3 regions of the Streptomyces sp. NPDC085481 genome follow, and region 1 is predicted to be linked to each of the others. Evidence: riboswitches for the same ligand, from Rfam matches in the RefSeq annotation. Region 1 holds a riboswitch; each other region holds the start of a gene.
The links. A riboswitch is a leader RNA that binds a small molecule or an ion and turns the genes downstream of it on or off. The one in region 1 is predicted to bind cyclic di-AMP.
Positions count from the first base shown of each region.

Region 2: linked by a shared signal. The riboswitch ahead of ACIGEZ_RS15155 (M23 family metallopeptidase) and the one ahead of ACIGEZ_RS32575 (transglycosylase family protein) in region 1 are both predicted to bind cyclic di-AMP.
Region 3: linked by a shared signal. The riboswitch ahead of ACIGEZ_RS20595 (C40 family peptidase) and the one ahead of ACIGEZ_RS32575 (transglycosylase family protein) in region 1 are both predicted to bind cyclic di-AMP.

Region 1 is NZ_JBITTJ010000022.1:33,729-41,220, forward strand. Features, by position in the region: gene ACIGEZ_RS32560 (LamG-like jellyroll fold domain-containing protein) at 1-3,231, shown strand, start outside; gene ACIGEZ_RS32565 (cytochrome P450) at 3,309-4,595, shown strand; gene ACIGEZ_RS32570 (transglycosylase family protein) at 4,723-5,793, shown strand; cyclic di-AMP (ydaO/yuaA leader) riboswitch at 6,051-6,224, shown strand; gene ACIGEZ_RS32575 (transglycosylase family protein) at 6,228-6,947, shown strand; gene eno (phosphopyruvate hydratase) at 7,209-7,492, shown strand, end outside.
Region 2 is NZ_JBITTJ010000006.1:79,441-86,932, reverse strand. Features, by position in the region: gene ACIGEZ_RS15175 (DUF5998 family protein) at 1-102, opposite strand, end outside; gene ACIGEZ_RS15170 (GNAT family N-acetyltransferase) at 176-3,214, opposite strand; gene ACIGEZ_RS15165 (HPr family phosphocarrier protein) at 3,390-3,671, shown strand; gene ACIGEZ_RS15160 (GntR family transcriptional regulator) at 3,820-4,503, opposite strand; gene ACIGEZ_RS15155 (M23 family metallopeptidase) at 4,682-5,452, opposite strand; cyclic di-AMP (ydaO/yuaA leader) riboswitch at 5,465-5,631, opposite strand; gene ACIGEZ_RS15150 (M16 family metallopeptidase) at 5,834-7,201, opposite strand; gene ACIGEZ_RS15145 (M16 family metallopeptidase) at 7,228-7,492, opposite strand, start outside.
Region 3 is NZ_JBITTJ010000009.1:162,817-170,308, reverse strand. Features, by position in the region: gene ACIGEZ_RS20605 (ATP-dependent Clp protease proteolytic subunit) at 41-664, shown strand; gene ACIGEZ_RS20600 (hypothetical protein) at 672-977, shown strand; cyclic di-AMP (ydaO/yuaA leader) riboswitch at 1,293-1,490, shown strand; gene ACIGEZ_RS20595 (C40 family peptidase) at 1,494-1,970, shown strand; gene ACIGEZ_RS20590 (ATP-binding protein) at 2,076-2,507, opposite strand; gene ACIGEZ_RS20585 (hypothetical protein) at 2,711-3,322, opposite strand; gene ACIGEZ_RS20580 (8-amino-7-oxononanoate synthase) at 3,352-4,587, opposite strand; gene bioB (biotin synthase BioB) at 4,730-5,968, shown strand; gene ACIGEZ_RS20570 (adenosylmethionine--8-amino-7-oxononanoate transaminase) at 5,961-7,241, shown strand; gene bioD (dethiobiotin synthase) at 7,315-7,492, shown strand, end outside.

The sequences.
Region 1 (7,492 bases):
GACCCGGACGCCCTGCACGTGCGGGGCAACCCGTCGCCGGTCGCGGAGAAGGACGGCGCGGTCTTCCTGCTGTCCAACTCGGAGAACGCCACCCCCGCCAGCACCCGCCTGTCGTGGGTGCAGCAGTCCGACGACGACGGCCTCACCTTCGGCGCGCCCCGCGCCATCCCGCGTCTCACCACCGGCACGGGCTGGTTCGGTACGGGCCCCGCGCACGGCATCCAGCTCCAGGAGGGCCCGCACGAGGGGCGGCTGGTCGTCGGCGCGTACGAGACGGTCAGCCTGAAGGCGGGCGCGGAGGACCAGCGCGCCGGCGTCCTGTACAGCGACGACAAGGGCCGGACCTGGAAGGCGAGTGCCAACGAGAACACCTTCCTGCGGGCCGGCGACCTGCCCGCCCTGCCGCCCGGCGCCCAGCCGGAGGACCCCGTCCTGAAGCCCGGCGAGCCGGTGGTGGCCGAGCTGCCCGGCGGTCAGGTGTACGTGAGTGCGCGCAGCCCGTACGACGTGCGGGTCAGCGCGACGGATCCGGCGCAGATCGAGGGCCACCGCGGCCACGCCGTCGGCGCCGACCTGCCCGACGGCGGCTACCAGGTGCCGAAGTTCCAGCTGACGAAGGGCTGGAAGGGCGCCGACGTCCAGGTCGGGCTCCTCGCCCCGCGCCAGACGTACCGCTCCCGGCCGGGCGACCTGCTCCTGATGTCGACCCCGTCGCACATGAAGAACCGCCAGGATCTGCGGATCCGCTACTCCGACAACGGCGGCACCACCTGGCTCGACGCCCCCGGCGGGCAGGTCGCCAAGGTGCTCGGCGACCGGGCCGGCTACTCCGACCTGGCCGAGCTGACCGCCGGCGACATCGGCATGGTCCACGAGGGCGGCCAGTCCTTCTCGGCCCAGCACATCTACTTCACCCGCTTCACGGTGGACAGCCTCGGCATCCCGGGCACCTTCGCCAAGAGGGGCTCGGCCTTCCCTCAGGCCGCCCAGCCCGCGGGCCGGACCTCGCCCGACACGACCGTGGAGGCGAACGACGCCTACCTCGGCACGGGCGCCGCTCTCGGCGCGGGCGCGGAGTTCGGCCAGCGGCGGTTCGGGCAGGGCCTGACGCTCAGCGGCGGCGTCGACGGCACGGCCGGTTCGGCCGACCTGCCGTACACCCCGTCGCTCGACCCGGGTGCGGGAGACGTCACGTACTCCCTCTTCTTCAGGTACGACGCCACTGCCGCCAGCCCGCAGCAGACGCTGCTGTGGGCGTACGGCGTGGGCGACCCCAAGCCGCAGGTGTGGGTCCGTGTGCAGCCGGCCGGCAACCAGGTCATGGCGCGCGTGGAGGGCGACAGCGGGCAGCATGTGACGCTGACCGTCAAGGCGCCGGAGAACACCACCGCGAAGGCGTTCGGCGACGGCCTGTGGCACCACCTGGTCCTCACCCGCAAGGGGGCCGAGGCCACGCTGCGGGTCGACGACCTCGTCTCGGCCCCGGTGCCGGCGCCCGACGCCGGCCGGCTCGCGCCGCAGCGCAAGGACAACCCGGCGGGCATCCGGCTCGGCGACAAGCTCGGCACCGACCCCACCGACGGGTTCACCGGCACCCTCGACGAGTTCCGTCTGTACGGCACGGTCCTGTCCGACGCCGACCGGGCAGCCCTGCGCGGCGCGGAGCCCGAGAAGGTCGCCCCGGCCGCGCTGAAGGCCCACCTGCCCTTCGAGGTCGTCGACACCGCCGACCCCACGGCGCTCGCGAACGTCAGGATCCAGGACGACGTCTCCGGCCACTGCGCCGACGGCACCCTGCTCGGCACCGCGAGCACGGAGGACTCCAAGGTGCTCGTGAAGGGGCGCATCGGGCAGGGCGCGCTCGGCGTCTCGCCGGCCCTCCCGGGCGTGGAGGTGCCGTACGTGCCGGCCGTGGACAACGGCGACGGGGACTTCACCTTCGCCCTCTGGTTCCGCTACGACTCCACGGTGAACACCCACGACGCGGCGCTGCTGTGGGCGTACGGCTCGACCTCGGGCAAGCCGTCGCTGTGGGTGCGCGCCAAGCCGTCCACCGACCGGCTGACGGCGCGCGTGGAGACCGGCCAGGTCTCGGTCGCGATCGACCTGCCCGACACGAAGACCGACCGGGTCGCCTTCGGCGACAACGCCTGGCACCTGCTGACGCTGACCCGTAGGAAGGAGACCGGGACCCCGCAGGAGTCCACGGTCACGCTGCGCGTCGACAACGACCCCGCGTACACCAAGGACGCCGCGAACGTCACCGGCTCCTTCACGGACGGGATCGTCGCCCCCGAGGGCTTCCGGATCGGCTCCAAGCCCGGCGACCTCGACATCCTCACCGGCGAGCTCGACGACTTCCGCTACTACAAGCGGGCCCTGTCGGCGGCCGAGGAGACCGCCATCGCCGGCACGGCCGTCGGTGGTTCGGCCGCTCCCCGCGACCCGGTCGTCTGGTGGACGATGGAGGGCGGTCACACGGAGCAGCACCTCGTGGCCCGGGCCGCCGACGACCCGGCCGCGCGCGCCACCCCCGACGCCTCGCGGCACTGCGGTCACGGATACCTGCGGGGTGGCGCGTCGCCCACCGACACGGGCGCGAAGTTCGGCCGCAGCCTCGACCTCGACGGCGTCGACGACGGCGTGGAACTCACCTACGGCAAGGACAGGGCGCTCGGCTCCGGCGACTTCACGCTGGCGACCTGGGTGCGCTTCCAGCAGGCCGAGAACACGACCCCGGTGCTCGTCTGGGCGTACGGGGTCGGTACCGCGGAGCGCCAGCTGTGGATCCGTGCCGTGACCGACGAGAACAAGATCGTGGCCCACTTCCAGACGGACGCCGGGATCACCAGCCTGGAGGCCAGGGCGCCCGCGGGCACGGTGTTCGGCGACGGCACCTGGCGGCACGTGGTGCTGCGCCGGGCCGGCGGGCAGCTGACCCTGTCGGTCGGCGACGGCACCGCCCTGCAGGCGGTCGCGACCGGTGCGGTCGCCGGCTCGGTGACCTACCAGGACGGCTTCGACGTCCGGGGCCTGCAGCTGGGCGCGCGCCCCGGCGGCACGGCCAAGGACCGCCTGAAGGGGGCGCTGGACGAGTTCACGCTGATCCGCAGGGCGCTGCCGGACGCCGAGATCACGACGGTGGGCGCGCCGTTCCCGGTGGACAACGCCACCGTGGCGCGGCTGCCCTTCGACCAGCTGACGGCGAAGGGCGTGTACGCCCGGATGTGACCCGTATACAAGGATGCGCGCCCTGTGTGACGGCACGGGGCGCGTGCCCGCAGAGGCGGGGGGTTAGTGTCGGGAGCATGCCCGACCAGCCCCCCGCCTCTTCCGTTCCGCCGCTCGCCGCCTCCCTTCCCGCCCCCGCGCCCGAGCTCTTCACCTGGGAGTTCGCCACCGATCCTTACCCGGCGTACGCCTGGCTGCGCGAGCACGCGCCCGTGCACCGGGCGAAGCTGCCGAGCGGGGTGGAGGCCTGGCTGGTCACGCGGTACGCGGACGCGCGGCAGGCGCTCGCGGACCAGCGGCTGTCGAAGAATCCGGCGCACCACGACGAGCCGGCGCACGCCAAGGGCAAGACGGGCATTCCGGGCGAGCGCAAGGCCGAGCTGATGACCCACCTCCTGAACATCGACCCGCCGGACCACACCCGGCTGCGGCGGCTGGTGTCGAAGGCGTTCACGCCCCGGCGGGTGGCGGAGTTCGCACCGCGGGTGCAGGAGCTGACGGACCGGCTGATCGACGGGTTCGCGGAGCGGGGGAGCGCGGACCTGATCCACGAGTTCGCCTTCCCGCTGCCCATCTACGCGATCTGCGACCTGCTCGGCGTGCCGGCGGAGGACCAGGACGACTTCCGGGACTGGGCCGGGATGATGATCCGGCACGGCGGCGGGCCGCGCGGCGGGGTGGCGCGGTCGGTGAAGAAGATGCGCGGCTATCTGGCGGAGCTGATCCACAGGAAGCGCGAAGAGCCGGGCGACGACCTGATCTCCGGGCTCATCAAGGCCTCCGACCACGGCGAGCACCTCACCGAGAACGAGGCCGCGGCGATGGCCTTCATCCTGCTCTTCGCCGGTTTCGAGACCACGGTCAACCTCATCGGCAACGGGGTGTACGCGCTGCTGCGCAACCCGGAGCAGCGCTCCCGTCTCCAGGAGTCGATCGCGGCGGGGGAGCGGGGGCTCCTGGAGACGGGGGTCGAGGAGCTGCTGCGGTACGACGGGCCGGTGGAGCTGGCGACCTGGCGGTTCGCCACGCAGGCGCTGACGATCGGCGGGCAGGAGATCCCGGCCGGCGATCCGGTCCTGGTGGTGCTCGCGGCCGCGGACCGGGATCCGGCGCGCTTCGGGGAACCGGACACGCTCGACCTGGCACGGCGCGACAACCAGCACCTCGGGTACGGGCACGGCATCCACTACTGCCTGGGGGCGCCGCTGGCCCGGCTGGAGGGGCAGACGGCGCTCGCGACGCTGCTGACTCGCCTGCCGGACCTGCGACTTGGGGCCGATCCGGCGGAACTGCGGTGGCGCGGCGGGCTCATCATGCGTGGCCTGCGCACGCTTCCGGTGGAGTTCAGCGCTTCCCACAAGTGAGCCCCGGAACTGACGGAGCGTCAAGAATGTGATCTTCGCGTGATCTCCGCTGCATCGACTTGTGACTCACGTTCGAATGCCGCTACGTTCACCCGCAGTCTCAGCAGTCACGCGAAAGGCACCCCGTATGCGCTCCGGGAACGGACGTCACCGCAGACCCCGCCAGGCCCCCGCACTCGTCGTCGCCGCCGGTGTCACCGGCTCGGCCATGGCACTGCCGCTGCTCGCCACCGGCTCCGCCTCCGCCGCCGACGCCCCGACCTGGGACCGGGTCGCCGAGTGTGAGTCGGGCGGCGCCTGGAGCGCCAACTTCGGCAACGGGCTCTACGGCGGGCTGCAGTTCAGCCAGGAGAGCTGGGAGCGCCACGGCGGCCTCGCGTACGCGCCGAGCGCCGACCTCGCCAGCCGCGCCCAGCAGATCACGATCGCCGACAAGGCGCTCGCCGCGGGCGACGCCCAGTGGGCCACCTGCGCCCCGATCGCGGGCCTGACCAACGACGGCAAGGCGCCGGCCGTCGACCCGGGCCCGGGCGTCCCGGCCAAGGAGGCCACCGGCCCGCTCCCCGAGTCGAACCGGACCGACGGCCTGCCGGCGGGCTCCGGCACGGCCGACGGCAAGACCGACGGCGAGGCCGGCGGCAAGCACGCGGGCCCGGTCGCCCCCTCGACCTCGCCGTCGACGTCCACCCCCGGCGCGTCCGCGCCCTCAACGGACCCGGCGAACCCCACCTACCCGGTGACCCCGGGCGGGCCCTCGACCTCGCCCGCCACCCCCGTGACCCCCGGCACGCCCGATGCGTCCCTTACGCCGGGTACGACGGTTACGCCCGGTACGCCGGGTGCGTCCGGTACGGCCTCTCCCGGCACCGGCAAGCACCGGGGTGACGCCGCGTCCGAGGATTCGGGCAAGAAGGACGACACGTCCGAATCCGGACGCCATGCGGCCCCGGCTGACGGGTCGAAGGGTGACGCGACCGACGGTACGGCGGCGGATAATTCGGTCAGCTCGGACAAGCTGGACGAATACACCGTCAAGCCGGGTGACAGTCTGTCGGACATTGCGCAGGAGAACGCCCTCCCCGGAGGCTGGACCGCGCTGTACGACGCCAACAAGGGGACGGTGGGTGCCGATCCGGATCTCATCCTCCCTGGTCAGAGCCTTGAGCTGACGCTCGAATCCCTCGCATCCAAGGGGTAGTTCGCGGGCTGATGTCCGTTCTGTCCAAGTGAGACATGGGTCTCTCTTGCCGAACTGGCGTGTCGCGTCCGCAAACTTTGCTCGTGTCGCCCCTCACCTGCGCAAACACCCCTTTTGGGGGAGCAAGTAGGGGCGATATTTCCGGGTTGATGGACTTTGAACTTCCGCCGGGTCTATGTCTACGGTCGTCACCGCTCGCCACCGCGGGCCCCGTCGACCGGTACGCCGAATCCTGCCGCCGACCGACGGGAACAGTCGTCGCGCAAGCGCCGAAGGCAGGACCGGGGGACCCAAGGTAAGTGCCGGCCCCGGCCGTTGAGACAGACGGCCGGCGATCGGCTTGGGGTGGAGCCGCGTGCAGGTCACGCGGCCGGGCAACTCATCAGGCCCGAACCCGACAGCTCACCTCGTAGGCGTCGGTGAGGAGAACTTCCATGCTGCTTTCCGGTAAGGGCAAGCACCGCCGTCCCTCCAAGGCCACCCGCGCCGTCGCGCTCGTCGGTGTCGCCGGCGTCGCCGTCGCGGCCCCGCTCATGACCGCCGGCACCGCCTCGGCCGCCACCACCGCCGAGTGGGACACCGTCGCCCAGTGCGAGTCCGGCGGCAACTGGTCCATCAACACCGGCAACGGCTACTACGGCGGCCTGCAGTTCTCGGCCTCCACCTGGGCCGCGTACGGCGGCACCGCCTACGCCGCGACCGCCGACCAGGCCTCGAAGGCGCAGCAGATAGCCATCGCCGAGAAGGTCCTGGCCGGCCAGGGCAAGGGCGCGTGGCCGAGCTGTGGCGTGGGCCTGTCCAACGCCGCCAACGACACCGCCGCCGCCCCGTCGAAGCCCGCGGCTCCGGCGAAGCCCGCGGCCCCGTCGAAGCCCGCCGCCTCGACCCAGCGCTCCGCCGAGCAGCCGGCCACGCGCAGCGAGAAGCGCCCGGCGCCGAAGAAGGCCGAGTCCAAGAAGACCGTCACCACGCCGACCGGCAAGAAGGTCAAGAAGGGTGACGGCGAGTACATGGTCGTCGCCGGCGACACCCTCAGCAAGATCGCCCAGGCGCACGGCGTCAAGGGCGGCTGGGCCAAGCTCTTCGAGCTGAACAAGGACATCGTCCAGGACGCCGACCTGATCTACCCGGGCCAGCAGCTCCACCTCAAGTGAGCCTGACGACCTTCCCCCCGCGGTGACCACCCCGGCCCGGAGTGCCCTTCCCCCGTGCGCTCCGGGCCGGGGTTTCCCCATTACCCCTGAGTAGTACGGGGCCTTTCGTCCCGAGATGCATGCCCCCGGGTCCTTTTTCGTCCCAGCGGGCGGGCGCCGGGCAGGCCGGAGCGCCTGAGCCGGTTAGGCTCTTGCCGCAAGGCGAAACGAGTCCTTGCCGCATGCGTCACACCCAGCGTCACATCCCAGAAGGAGATGCTCGTGCCGTCCATCGACGTCGTCGTAGCCCGGGAAATCCTGGACTCCCGAGGCAACCCCACGGTCGAGGTCGAGGTCGGCCTCGACGACGGCAGCACCGGCCGTGCTGCCGTCCCGTCCGGTGCCTCCACCGGTGCGTTCGAGGCCCTTGAGCTCCGCGACGGTGACCCCAACCGTTACCAGGGCAAGGGCGTCGAGAAGGCCGTCCTCGCCGTCATCGAGCAGATCGGCCCCGAGCTGGTCGGCTACGACGCCACCGAGCAGCGCCTGATCGACCAGGCGATGTT
Region 2 (7,492 bases), on a different contig from region 1:
GCCTACGGCGGACTCCACCGCCTCGGCCACGAGGGCCGGGTAGTAGCCGCTGCGCTCGATCGCCGCGCGCAGCCCCTGGGTCGTCGTACCGGTCTTCGCCATGGACTCCATCCTACGGGGCGGTGGGCCCCCCTCCGGCCCTCCCGGGGCGCTCGTCGGCTCGCTCACGGCTCGGTCAGTAGCTCGGGAGGCGGCGGGGGCCGAGGTCGGTGCGGGGCGGGGGTGGGGCGAGTCGGACGGTGGCGCCGAGGACGGAGAGGCCGCGGGGGGCGACGACGACGGGTTCGAGGGAGATGGCGACGACCTCGGGGTGGTCGTCGACGAGCCGGGAGACGCGCAGCAGCAGCTCTTCGAGGGCGGGGGTGTCGACGGGGGCGGAGCCGCGCCACCCGAAGAGGAGGGGGGCGGTGCGGATGGAGCGGACGAGTTCGGCGGCGTCCCGGTCGGTGGCGGGGACGAGTCGGTGGGACATGTCGCCGAGGAGCTCGGAGGCGGCTCCGGCGAGGCCGAAGGAGAGGACGGCGCCGACGGCGGGGTCGATGGCGGAGCGCACGACGGTGTCGACGCCGCGGGGCACCATGGCCTGGACGACCGGCTGGAGCTCCTCGGGCTTGCCGAGGGCCTCGGTCAGCTCGGCGTACGCGCTGCGGAGTTGCTCCTCGCCGGCCAGGTCGAGGCGTACGCCACCGAGGTCGGGGCGGTGGCGCAGGTGGGGCGCGGTGGTCTTGAGGGCGACGGGGAAGCCGAGGCGCGCGGCGGCACGGACGGCCTCGTCTGGGGTGGGTGCGGGCAGGGTGGGCAGGACGTCGATCCCGTACCGCCCCAGGAGCGCGCCGGTCTCCTCGCTGCCGAGGGTCACTCCGCGCGTGTCGTCGCCCTGCTCGCCGAGGACCCGCTCGATGAGGGCGGCGGCCCCGGTCTCGTCGATGGTGTCGAACTCGGGTACGCGGCCGGGGTCGGCGGCGGCCTGGCGGCGCCACTGGGCGTAGCGCACGGCTTCGGCGAGGGCCCGCACGGCCCGCTCGGCGGCGGGGTAGGCGGGGATGAATCGGGGCTCGCCGTGGGGCTGTGGTGCGGGGGCGGGGGGTTCCGGGGCCGGTGATCCGGGCGCGGGTGATCCGGGCGCCGGTGACCCAGGTGCGGGTGATCCGAGGGCCGGTGACCCGGGTGCGGGTGACCCGGGTGCCGGTGACCCGGGTGCGGGTGATCCGAGGGCGGGTGACCCCGGCGCCCCGCTCTTCGGTGATCCGGTGGCCGGCGAGCCGGTGGCCTGCCGGCCGGTCGCCGTTGCCTCGGGTCCCGGAGTGGCCGTGGCCCGGGGTGTCGGGCCCGCGGGGCGGGTGCGGGTCGCCGCGGAGAGGGCGTCGGCGAGGGCTCCCATCTCGACGTGGACGACGACGACCGGCTTGGCCGGGCCGGTGGCGCCGGCGACGGCGGAGCGCAGGGCGGCGGCGAGGACCTGGCCGTCGCCGGACTCGGTGGCGCCGTTCTCGCCGACCCAGGGGATGGCGGTGACGACCACGGCGTCGCAGGCGTCGTCGGCGAGGGCGGCGGCGAGCGCGCCGCGGAAGTCGGCGGGGGTCGCGCCGGTGGTCAGGTCGCGAGGCCGCAGCGGGCGCAGGCCCTCGGTGAGGCAGGCGTCGTAGGTGAGCAGTCCGAGCGACTCGGAGTTGCCGAGGATCGCGACCCGGGGGCCCGCGGGCAGGGGCTGGTCGGCGAGGAGGAGGCCGGCGTCGACGAGTTCGGTGACGGTGTCGACCCGGATGACGCCGGCCTGGCGGAGCAGGGCGGAGACGGTGGCGTGCGGGATGCGGGTGACGGGAACGCGGTGGCCGGGCGGAGCGCTGCCGCTGTGCCGGGCGCCCTTGACGACCACGACGGGCTTGACGGCGGCGGTGCGGCGGGCGAGCCGGGTGAACTTGCGCGGGTTGCCGATCGACTCCAGGTAGAGGAGGACGACGTCGGTCGCGGGGTCGTCGTACCAGTGCTGGAGGAGGTCGTTGCCGGAGACGTCGGCGCGGTTGCCGGCCGACAGGAAGGAGGACAGGCCGGCGCCCCGCCGGTGCAGCCCGGCGAGGAGGGCGATGCCGATGGCGCCGGACTGGGTGAACAGGCCGATCCGCCCGGCGGCCGGCATCTGCGGGGCGAGCGAGGCGTTCAGCCGTACGGACTCGGCCGTATTGATGATGCCGAAGGCGTTCGGCCCGATGATCCGCATGCCGTACGAGCGGGCTTGGCGCACCAGCGCCCGCTGGCGCTCGCGGCCCTCGGCCCCGCTCTCGGCGTATCCGGCGGAGAGCACCACCAGGCCCCGCACGCCGTGCTCGCCGCAGTCGGCGGCGGCCTCCGGGACCCGCTCGGCGGGGACGGCGACGACGGCGAGGTCGACGTCTTCGCCGATGTCGGCGACGCTCCCGAAGGCGGGGACGCCGTCCATGGTGTGCCGCCCCTCCCCCAGGGCGCGGTTGACCGCGTAGACGCGGCCGGTGTAGCCGGAGTCGAGGAGGTTGCGCAGCACGGTCCTGCCGACGCCGCCGGGGGCGCGACCGGCTCCGATCACGGCGACGGAGCCTGGGGCGAGGAGCCGCTGCACGGATTTCGCCTCGGCGCGCTGTTCGCGGGCGCGCTGGACGGCGAGGGAGCGGTCGGTGGGTTCCAGGTCGAGATGGAGGCGGACGGATCCGTCCTCGAAGCTGCGCTTCTGGGTGTAGCCGGCGTCCGTGAAGACCTTGATCATCTTGGTGTTGGCGGGCAGCACCTCGGCGGCGAACCGCCGGATGTCCCGCTCCCTCGCGACGGCCGCGATGTGCTCCAGGAGGGCGGAGGCGACGCCGCGCCCCTGGTGGGCGTCCTGGACGAGGAAGGCGACCTCGGCCTCGTCGGCGGGGGCGGAGGCGGGGCGCCCCAGGGCGTTGATCCGGTCGTAGCGCACGGTGGCGATGAACTCTCCGCCCACGGTCGCGGCGAGTCCCACCCGGTCCACGAAGTCGTGGTGGGTGAAGCGGTGGACGTCCTTGGCGGAGAGGCGCGGGTAGGGCGCGAAGAAGCGGTAGTACTTGGACTCGTCGGAGACCTGCTCGTAGAAGCTGACCAGCCGGTCGGCGTCGTCGGCGGTGATGGGCCTGATGCGCGCGGTGCCCCCGTCGCGGAGCACCACGTCCGCCTCCCAGTGGTCCGGGTAGGCGTGTTCAGGCTGTTCCGACGCGCTCCGCATGGGGCAAGCGTACGGCCGGGGCAGGACAGTGGCACCGGTCGCGCGGCGAGTGTGTGACATGCAAGGTAGGGAGGGCCGAACGGCCGCCCGCACCGGGGTCGAAGGTCGGTACGAGCATCTCGTCACCCATGAGAGACTGGTCTAGACAACCGCTGAAAGTTGAAGGGCAACCACCATGGCTGAGCGCCGCGTCAACGTCGGCTGGGCCGAGGGCCTGCACGCCCGCCCCGCCTCCATCTTCGTCCGTGCCGCCACGGCTTCCGGCGTCCCCGTGACGATCGCGAAGGCCGACGGCAACCCGGTCAACGCCGCGTCCATGCTCGCGGTGCTCGGCCTGGGTGCCCAGGGCGGCGAGGAGATCGTGCTCGCTTCGGACGCCGACGGCGCCGAGGCCGCGCTCGACCGCCTCGCGAAGCTGGTCGCCGAGGGTCTCGAGGAGCTCCCCGAGACCGTCTGACCCGTCTCCTCCCCGACGACGGATCGCGAAGAAGCCGCGACTGCCGGAATTCCGGCGGACGCGGCTTCTTCTGTTTCGGAATTACGGGAATCAGGGCAGCGGAAACAGCACCCATGAATTCCCCGCCTCTTTGTATACGGCGTGCTCGTTAATTCCGCGGTCCCGCACTGTTTACGGGATGTTGCGGAACCCTCACACGGGTGCGCTGCGCCCGTTTCGGCCGGTGCAGCGGCAGAGAGCGTTCCACGTGCAGGGCGGTCAGGGCGCGCGCCCGCTCGGCGTCCCCGCGCGCGACGGCGTCCACGATGGCACCGTGCTCGGCCCAGGCCTCGACCGGCTGGGCGGGCGGCTCGACCGCGTACATCCAGGCGATCTTGTGGCGCAGCTGGGTGAGGAGCGCGGTGAGCGGCGGGCTGCCGGAGGCCTGGGCGAGCGTCTCGTGGAACCAGGCGCCCAGCGAGCGCAGGTCCTCGCCCTGGCCGCGCCTGGCCCGCTCCTGACCGAGCCTGACCAGGCCGCGCAGCACTTTGAGGTGGGCGTCGGTGCGGCGCTGGGCGGCCCGGGCGGCGCCCAGGGGTTCGAGCAGGGACCGCATGTCGAGCAGGTCGGCCGCCTCCTGCTCGGTGGGCTCGGCGACATGGGCGCCGGCGTGCCGGCGGGTCACCACGAAGCCCTCGGACTCCAGGGTGCGCAGGGCCTCGCGGACCGGGACGCGGGAGACCCCGTAACGGCGGGCGAGCTGCTCCTCGGTCAGCCGGCCGCCCCGCTCGAAGACTCCGGAGACGATGTCGTCCCGGATCGCCGTGCATACCGAGTGCGCGGGAATGCGCATGTCCGACCTCCGCTTTCATTCGCGTTTCATCCGCGCGAAACCCCGTCGAGAGACGCCTGTTCGGCGACTCTATTGCAGGACGCCGGAATTTCCGATGCCGCCCGGTAATACAGGCACAAAAAAGCGGCCCGGCTCGATCGAGCCGGGGCCGCTTCGGAGGCTTCGCGGGATGCGTGCGTCAGACGTTGACGCCGCGGGCCCGGAGGTACGAGATCGGGTTGATGTCCGAGCCGTACTCGGCGCTCGTGCGCGCCTCGAAGTGGAGGTGCGGGCCGGTGGAGTTGCCGGTGGAGCCGGAGATGCCGATCTGGTCGCCGGGGGTGACGTGCTGGCCCACGTAGACGCCGATCGAGGAGAGGTGGCCGTACTGGGTGTACGTGCCGTCGTTCATCCGGATGACGATGTTGTTGCCGTACGCGCCGCCCCAGCCGGCCTCGACGACGGTGCCGGAGCCGACGGAGACGACCTTGCTGCCATAGGCGGCGTGGAAGTCGATGCCGGAGTGGCTGCCGGAGGACCAGAGCGAGCCGCCGGTCTTGTAGCCGGTGGAGACGTACGAGCCTGCGACGGGCAGCTGGAAGGAGTTCAGGCGCTTGCGCTCGGCCTCGCGGGCGGCGCGCTCCTTGGCGGCCCGGATCTCCTTGGCGCGCGCCTCGGCCTTGCGCTTCGCCTCGGCGGCGGCCTTGGCCCGGGCGGCGGCCTCGACGGCCTCCTTCTCCTGGGCGTCGACCTGGGCGTCGACCCGCTCGGTGAGGGACTCCTCGGCGATCACCTGAATCAGGCCGGTGTCCTCGACGGAGGTGTCCTGCGGCTCGGCGGCGAGCGCCGGGGACGCGAGGGTGCCGATGACGCCGGTGGTGGCGAGGGTCGCCACGCCGGCGATGCCCGCGCTGCGGCGCGCCATCCGGCTCGGACCACGATGCTTCCCGGTGGCACGGGTGAACGCCATGTAGTGGCTGATCCTTTCCTTCCCTCTCGCCTACCGGGTTAGCTGACGGGTTCGGAGCAGGAAGGTCTCCTACGGGCCCCTCCGCGCGAAGCGAAGGCGTCCGATTCACCCCAGGGGACTACGTGTGGGTCCCCGGCTCCCCAGGCTCGCGCCTGACGGGGACTCGGCGATGACTGTCCGTTGCCGCGAATGCGGCGTCGTGCAACGGGCGAACAGCCGGATCGACGCTAGGCCGATCTTCTGTCAATCGCCAAACAGACACGCCTGTTTGTAAGACATGCCACAGGGCAGACGATCACACTCTCCAGCAATACGGACAAAGGGGAGGACCCCGACGAACCAGCTCGTCGGGGTCCCGGAAACAGCGTGACGGCGGCTCAATCAGCCCGTCACGACGGTCACTTCGCCGATGCCGAGAGCCCGCACCGGCTCCTCGATCTGCGCCGCGTCGCCGACGAGCACGGTCACGAGCCGGTCCACCGGGAAGGCGTTGACCACGGCCGCGGTCGCCTCCACCGTGCCGGTCTCGGCGAGCCGCGCGTACAACTGCGCCTGGTAGTCGTCCGCCAGGTGCTGCTCGACCTGGTCGGAGAGCGTCCCCGCGACGGAGGCGGCCGTCTCGTACTTCAGCGGCGCCACGCCCACCAGGTTCTGCACGGCCACGTCGCGCTCGGCGTCCGTCAGGCCCCCGGCGGCGAGGGTGCGCAGCACCTTCCACAGGTCGTCAAGTGCCGGACCGGTGTTGGGCGTGTCGACCGATCCGCTGATGGCGAGCATCGACGCGCCGTTGCCCTTGCCGTCGGAGCGCAGCACCTGGCCGAAGGCGCGCACGCCGTACGTGTAGCCCTTCTCCTCGCGCAGGACGCGGTCCAGGCGGGAGGTGAGGGTGCCGCCGAGGCAGTACGTGCCGAGCACCTGGGCCGGCCACACGCGGTCGTGGCGGTCGGCGCCGACGCGGCCGATGAGCAGCTGCGTCTGGACGGCGCCGGGGCGGTCCACGATGACGACCCTTCCGGTGTCGTCGGCCGTGATGGGCGGCATCGGGCGCGACTCGGCCGGCTCGCCCGTCCAGGCGCCCAGGGACTCGGCGAGCACCTTGTCCAGGTCGACGTCGGTGAGGTCGCCGACGACCACCGCGGTCGCCGCGGCGGGCCGGATGTGCGCGTCGTAGAAGGCGCGGACGGCGGCGGCGTCGATCGCGGCGACGGTCTCCTCGGTGCCCTGGCGCGGCCGGGACATGCGGGCGGAGGCCGGGAAGAGCTCCTTGGAGAGCTGCTTGGCGGCACGGCGGGCCGGGTTGGCCGTCTCGTGCGGGATCTCGTCGAGCCGGTTGTTCACCAGGCGCTCGACCTCGGCCTCGGCGAACGCGGGCGCGATCAGGGCCTCGGCGAGCAGGCCGAGCGCCTTGGGCAGCCGGGAGACCGGGACCTCCAGGGAGACCCGTACGCCGGGGTGGTCGGCGTGCGCGTCGAGGGTGGCGCCGCAGCGCTCCAGCTCGGCGGCGAACTCCTCGGCACTGTGCTGGTCGGTGCCCTCGGACAGGGCCCTGGCCATGATCGTGGCGACGCCGTCGAGGCCCTCGGGCTCGGCGTCCAGCGGGGCGTCGAGGAAGATCTCGACGGCCACCACCTGCTGGCCGGGGCGGTGGCAGCGCAGCACGGTCAGACCGTTGTCGAGCGCGCCACGCTCCGGGGCCGGGAAGGCCCAGGGCTTGGCCGTGCCCGGCTGGGGCTGCGGGTGGAAGGTCATGCTCGTCAAAGACGCGGCGGCGTCGGTCACTGGTCCGCTCCCTCTTCCTCGTCGCTGTCGTCGCCGTTGTCCGTGCTCACCGGCTCGTAGACCAGGACGGCACGGTTGTCCGGGCGCAGCTTGGCCTTGGCGACCTCCTGCACCTCCTCGGCGCTGATGTCGAGGACCCGGTGCACGGCGGTCAGCGCGAGCTGCGGGTCGCCGAACAGCACCGCGTACCGGCACAATTCGTCGGCGCGGCCCGCGACCGTGCCGAGCCGGTCCAGCCACTCGCGCTCCAGCTGGGCCTGG
Region 3 (7,492 bases), on a different contig from region 1:
TCTGTACGTCCTGTACATTTTCAACAGGGAGGTCTTCGCCATGGATGCTCGCCACGTCCTGCCCGAGTTCACCGAGCGCACGAGCTTCGGAACCCGCACCCTCGACCCGTACTCGAAGCTGCTCCAGGAGCGGATCGTCTTTCTGGGCACGCCGATCGACGAGACCGCGGCCAATGACGTCATCGCCCAGCTCCTGCACCTCGACTACGCCTCGCCCGAGCAGCTGATCAGCCTCTACATCAACTCCCCCGGGGGTTCGATCAGCGCCATGACCTCGATCCACGACACGATCCGCACGGTCTCCTGCGATGTGGAGACCACCTGCCTCGGCCAGGCCGTCGGCCCCGCCGCGGTGCTGCTCGCGGCCGGCTCGCCGGGCCGGCGACTCGCGCTGCCCGGGGCCCGGATCGTGCTTCAGCAGCCCACGCTCGACGAGCCGTTGCAGGGCCAGCCGAGCGATCTGGACATCCAGGCCCGGGAATTGCTGCGCCAGCGCGAGCTGGTGGTCAGGCTGCTCGCCGAGCACACCGGGCAGAGCCCCGAGCGGACCGACGCCGACATCGACCGGACCACGGTGCTCGACGCGGCCGCCGCCCGCGCCTACGGCCTGGTGGACCACGTCCTGAAGACCCGCCACGCGTCCACCGGTACCGGGGAGGAGTGAGCCCGCCGTGGTCCCGGAGCTGCCGCAGCTGCCCGCGCTGACGCGCGCCGAGGGTGAGTTCGTCGACGCCTACCTCGAAGTCGTCGACCTCCTGGGCAGAATCAATCCATCCAGGTCCTCGCATACCTATGGGGCACTTCGGGCCGCCCAAGCGCTGGTGGGGCGGGCGACGGCCCTGCGCGAGGCCCTGACACTCATGCATATGCGGGGCGAGAGCGAGGTCCACGCGGAGACATTGGCCCGTGCGCTGCGGGTGTTGGACGGGGAGCGGAGGGCCGGGCGGGTCACCGTGCCCGGGGAGTCGGCGAGTTGACAGTTGCGCGTGTCGTGTCCAGGTCCACCCGGGGCAACGCGGCCGCAGAATCGCTCCCCCGTTCGGCGTATTCGATGCATCGACAGAGGGCTCAGGCAAGTTGCGCAACAGGTGTACGCATCTGGCGGAATGGGGCGTTCCACGCCTGGTACGGAGCTCGTCGGGCAAACCTCTGAAGATCGAGAAAGCCGACTGTCCACCCGTATGGATCAGTCGTGAGGAGCCTCACATATCGCCGTTTCAACTCGGATTTCGCCCATGGTGTGAGTCAAGATCCCTGTCGACGACAAGCCCCCGCCACCCGAGGCGGGGCGGTCCGGGCGGACGCCGAGTCCTGCCGCCGTTCCGGACGTCTGGTCGACAGGAGTGGATCGGCAGGAGTGGAGGACCCGAGCAACACGGGACGTGCGCGCAGTGCGGACGTTCCTCGGGGTGAAGCCGCAGCCGCGGCCGGGCATCTTCGCCTGCCCGAACCCGACAGGTCATCCTTCACAGGCGGCTGACGAAGGGTTGCGCATGACTGCGCAGATGCATGTCCCGTCCCTGCTGTCCCGGGCCGGAGCCGTCTCGGCTCTCACCCTCGCCGCCGTCGGCGGCACGCTGCTCGCCCCAGGAGCGGCACCGGAGGCCCAGGCAGCGACGTCCTACGCCAACAAGGCGCTGAACGTCGCCGCCTCGAAGAAGGGATCGCCCTACAAGTACGGCGCCTCCGGCCCGACCCGTTTCGACTGCTCGGGCCTCACGGTCTACTCGTACAAGAAGGCGGGCAAGTCGCTGCCCCGCACGGCGCAGCAGCAGTACAACAAGACCCGGCACGTCTCGGCTTCCGGCCGGCAGAAGGGGGACCTGGTCTTCTTCCACTCCGGCGGAAGGGTGTACCACGTCGGGATCTACGCGGGTAACAACAGGATCTGGCACTCGCCGAAGACCGGTTCATGGGTGAAGCTGGACAAGATCTGGAGCTCGAAGGTCTCTTACGGCCGGGTCCGCTGATTCGCCGTCCCGCTGATCCGCCGTCCCGCTGACGCACGGTGCGGGAGGGGGCGCCCGGTGGCGCCGCCGGCCCCCTCCTCCCGCCGCCCGCTCGGCCGGGCCCGCTCAGCCGGGGAGCACGGCCGTCCAGGGCAGGTTGATCCAGACCGTCTTGCCGCCCTCCGCCGTGGGCGTGACCGCGAGCCGGCCGCCCGCCCCGGCCGTCAGGGAGCGGATGATGACCATGCCGCGGCCGTTGTCCTGCTGGACCGCGGCCGGGAGGCGCTGCGGCCAGCGGGGGTGGCTGTCCGTGACGCCGATGTGGAGCAGTGCGTCGCACTCCAGGCGGATGTCGACCGTGAAGGTGGGAGACTGGCCGAAGGTGTGCTGGACGGCGTTGGTCGCCAGTTCGGAGACGATCAGTCGGACCGCGTCCGCGGTGTCGGTGTCGCCCTCGAGCCCCCAGGAGACGAGGACGTCGGCGACGTATCTCCGGGCGGCGGAGACCGAGGCGGGATCGCTCGGCAGCGTGAGTGTTGCTTCCTGGTGGTCTGCCATCGCGACGCTGTCCCTTTCCCACCGGGGCCCGGCCCCGGATTGCGCTTCGCGTCAGAGTGCCACCGATGCTGCCGCCGTGGGCAGCGATCCACCAAGATATCCGGATATCTGTCGCCCGAAGCGGTGAACTCCGCTACGGGCGACCGGATCGGCCCTGGCAAGGCGCCTTACGAAACGGCTTCCGAGGCGCCTTGCGAGGCGCCTTACGACACGAAGCCGACGACCCCGAACCCGGGGCGCGACTCCACGTGCCGCAGCCAGCCCATGACGTCCATGACGGCGTCCACGACCTCGGAGTCGAGCGGCGGTGCGTGGCCGTCCTTCTTGGTCTGCTCGAACTGCTCGAGCGCCGCCAGGCACTGCTCGTGCGTCCACTCGCCGCAGCGCGGCAGGTCGTAGGTCGGCACCACGTCGGGCATGCCCCCGTAGTAGCCGAACTCCGCCACCGACACCGCCGTGATCCGCAGCGCCCGCAGCCCCTCGTCCACCATCTCCAGCCAGTCCCCGCGGAACGGCGAGAAGCACGAGTTGTCCAGGAAGGACCCGGTCAGCGAGCACAGCCGCTTGTAGGCGTAGCCGTACTGGAAGGCGTACTGACGCTGCGCGTCGAACGGGCCGCCGTACACCACCGCGCGCAGCGCCTCGTACGCCGTGGGCGCGCCGTCCGCGATCTCCGAGGAGAACCAGTCGTCGGCCGAGGCGAGGTCGGCGGCGAAGGAGTCGCGGATGACCTGGAGCAGCTGGTCGTCGCGCGAACCGACGAGGTCGTGGGCGGCCTTGGGGTCGAGCAGGTACACGCTCAGCGAAGAACTCATGCCCTCAACTTAGCGAGCACCACTGACAGTCAGGCCGCGCCCTCCGGCGCCGTCCGCACGATCGTCGCCACGGCCTGCTCGATCTGCGCGTCCGTCAGGTCGGCGCGGGCGGTCAGGCGGAGCCTCGAGACGCCGTCGGGGACCGACGGGGGGCGGAAGCAGCCGACGCCGAGGCCGAGTTCACGGCAGTCGGCGGCCCACCGGAGCGCCTCGCTCGGGCCGGGGGCGCGGACCGAGACCACGGCGGCGTCGGGCCGTACGGCGGTGAGGCCGGCCTCGGTGAGCAGCCGGTGGAGGGTCGTGGCGACCGTACGGGCCCGGGCGGCGAGCGCCGGCTCGGCGGCGATCAGCCGCAGGCTCGCGAGCGCCCCGCCCGCGGCGGCGGGGGCCAGGCCGGTGTCGAAGATGAAGGTACGGGCGGCGTTGACCAGGTGCTCGATCACCCGGTCCGGGCCGAGGACCGCGCCGCCCTGGCTGCCGAGGGACTTGGACAGGGTGAGCGTGGCGACCACGTCCGGGTCACCCGCGAGCCCCGCCTCGTGCAGCGCGCCGCGTCCGCCGTCGCCGAGGACGCCGAATCCGTGGGCGTCGTCGACGACCAGGCCCGCGCCGTACGCCCGGCAGGTCTCGGCGAGGGCGGTGAGCGGGGCCCGGTCGCCGTCCACGGAGAAGACGGAGTCGCTGACGACGAGGGCCCGGCGGTCCGGGTGGGCGGAGAGGGTCTTGGCGACGGCCTCGGGGTCGGCGTGCGGCACCACGGCCGTCTCGGCGCGCGCGAGCCGACAGCCGTCCACGATGGAGGCGTGGTTGCCGGCGTCGGAGACGATCAGCCCGTCCCGGGCCGAGAGCGCGGTCAGCGCGGCCAGGTTCGCCGTGTAGCCGGAGGAGAAGACCAGGGCGGCCTCGAAGCCGCAGAACGCGGCGAGTTCGCTCTCCAGCCGGGCGTGCAGCCGGGTCGAGCCGGTGACGAGCCGCGATCCGGTGGAGCCCGCGCCCCAGCGCCGCGCCGCTTCGGCCGCCGCCTCGGTGATCTCCGGGCGGCGGGTGAGTCCGAGGTAGTCGTTGCCCGCGAGGTCGAGCAGGCCGGACTCGGCCGTCCGGGGCCGCAGCGTCCGCACGAGGCCCGCCGCCGCGCGCTGCCGTGCGGCGGCCTCGGTCCAGCCGAACGCGGCCCGGCGCGGGTCCGGCCCCGCCGTCCTGTCCTGCGGGTCCCCGTACGGGTCCTCGTGCAGGTCCCCCGGCAGGTCCTCGGCGTACGACGGCATGGCAGATCCTTTTGTAGGCAGCGCACAGACCCTAACCGGCCCGGGCCGAGGTCAGGGTGTGGCCATACACACACCTCCAATGGCGTCGTTTGTTCGGATCCTCCTTGGCCGCGGGGTGTGCGGTAGGCGAGGATCAGCGCTTATGGACCTGCTGAACACGCTGGTGGAGAAGGGGCTGCGGCGCGAGTCGCCGACCCGTGAAGAAGCGCTCGCCGTGCTGGCGACCTCCGACGACGACCTGCTCGATGTGGTGGCTGCGGCCGGCAAGGTCCGCCGTCAGTGGTTCGGACGGCGGGTGAAGCTGAACTACCTGGTCAATCTGAAGTCGGGCCTGTGCCCCGAGGACTGCTCGTACTGTTCGCAGCGGCTCGGTTCGACCGCCGGGATCCTCAAGTACACCTGGCTCAAGCCGGACGAGGCCTCCGCCGCGGCCGCCGCCGGCGTCGCGGGCGGCGCGAAGCGGGTCTGCCTGGTGGCGAGCGGCCGGGGTCCGACGGACCGGGACGTCGACCGGGTCGGCAAGACCATCGAGGCCATCAAGGAGCAGAACGAGGGCGTGGAGGTCTGCGCCTGTCTCGGTCTGCTCTCCGACGGCCAGGCCGAGCGGCTGCGGGCGGCCGGCGCCGACGCGTACAACCACAACCTGAACACGTCCGAGGGGACGTACGGCGAGATCACCACCACCCACACGTACCAGGACCGGGTGGACACCGTGCAGAAGGCGCACGCCGCCGGTCTGTCGGCCTGCTCGGGTCTCATCGCCGGCATGGGCGAGAGCGACGAGGACCTCGTCGACGTCGTCTACGCGCTGCGCGAGCTCGACTCGGACTCCGTGCCGGTGAACTTCCTGATCCCCTTCGAGGGCACGCCGCTCGCGAAGGAGTGGAACCTCACCCCGCAGCGCTGCCTGCGGATCCTCGCGATGGTGCGGTTCGTCTGCCCGGACGTCGAGGTCCGCATCGCGGGCGGGCGTGAGGTCCACCTGCGCACGATGCAGCCGCTCGCGCTGCACATCGCCAACTCGATCTTCCTCGGCGACTACCTCACCAGCGAGGGGCAGGCCGGGCACGCCGACCTGGAGATGATCGCGGACGCGGGCTTCGAGGTGGAGGGGGCGGGGACGACCACGCTGCCCGCGCACCGGGCCGACGCGCTCGCCGCGGCCGGTGGCGGATGCGGGTCGCCTGCCGAGGCCGGTGGCGGGTGCGGGTCGCACGCGGGCGCCGGTGGCGGGTGCGGGTCGCATGCCGAGGCCGGTGGCGGGTGCGGGCCTTGTGGCGGTGCCGCCGCGGAGGTGCCCGCGGCGACCGCGGACGCCCGTACGGACCTCGTGGCAGTGCGCCGCCGGGGCGCCGGGACGGATCTCGCGCCGAATGCGTAACGACGAGCTCCTCGCCCTGGACCGGGCGCACGTCTGGCACCCGTACGGGCCCATGCCGGGCCGTGTCGATCCGCTGGTCGTCGCGTCCGCGTCCGGGGTACGGCTCCGGCTGGCCGAGTCGGTCGACGGGCAGGACGAGTTGGTCGACGGCATGTCCTCCTGGTGGTCGGCCATCCACGGCTACAACCACCCGGTGCTCAACGAGGCGGCGCGCGGCCAGCTCGACCGGATGAGCCATGTGATGTTCGGCGGGCTCACCCACGAGCCCGCCGTCCGGCTCGCCGCGCGGCTCGTGGAGATCACGCCCGAGCCGCTCCGGCACGTCTTCCTCAGCGACTCCGGGTCCGTCGCCGTCGAGGTCGCCGCCAAGATGTGCCTGCAGTACTGGCGCTCGGTCGGCCGGCCCGGCAAGCACCGGCTGCTCACCTGGCGGGGCGGCTACCACGGGGACACCTGGCAGCCGATGTCGGTGTGCGACCCCGACGGCGGGATGCACCAGTTGTGGTCCGGGGTCCTGCAGCGGCAGGTCTTCGTGGACGCGCCGCCGGTCGCGTACGAGGAGTCGTACGCCGAGCTGCTGCGCGAGACCATCGGCCGGCACGCGGACGAGCTGGCCGCGGTGATCGTGGAGCCGGTGGTGCAGGGCGCGGGCGGTATGCGCTTCCACTCGCCCGAGTACCTGCGGGTGCTGCGGGAGGCGTGCGACGCGCACGACGTGCTGCTCGTCTTCGACGAGATCGCCACCGGGTTCGGGCGTACGGGGGCGTTGTTCGCCGCCGACCACGCCGGGGTCTCGCCCGATGTGATGTGCGTGGGGAAGGCCCTGACCGGAGGCTACCTGTCGCTGGCGGCGACGCTGTGCTCCGGGCGGGTGGCGGACGGGATCTCGCAGGGCGAGGTCCCCGTCCTCGCCCATGGCCCGACGTTCATGGGCAACCCGCTCGCCTGCTCGGTCGCGCTCGCCTCGATCGATCTGCTGCTCGGGCAGGACTGGCAGGTCGAGGTCAAGCGCATCGAGGCCGGACTCCGCGAGGGGCTCGCACCCGTGTCCGCGGTCCCTGGTGTCCGCGACGTCCGGGTGCTCGGCGCGATCGGGGTCGTCCAGCTCGACCACGAGGTCGACATGGCGGCCGCCACGCGGGCCGCGGTCCGCGCGGGGGTCTGGGTCAGGCCGTTCCGGGACCTGATCTACACGATGCCGCCGTTCGTCACCGGGGACGCGGACGTGGCGCGTATCTGCTCGGCGGTGAAGGCGGCCGCGGGGGCGGGGTGACGGTGGGTTCGACCCCGTGGGCCGCCGCCGTCCGGCGCGGCACCGTTTTCCGAGTCAGAAAGGACCTCTCGTCATGACCGTCATCGTCGTCAGCGGCACCGGTACGGAGATCGGCAAGACCGTCGTCACCGCCGCCGTCGCCGCGGTCGCCACCGCTGCCGGACGCTCCGTCGCCGTGCTGAAGCCCGCCCAGACGGGGGTCGGCCCGCACGAGGCGGGGGACGCGGATGAGGTGCTCCGGTTGTCGGGGG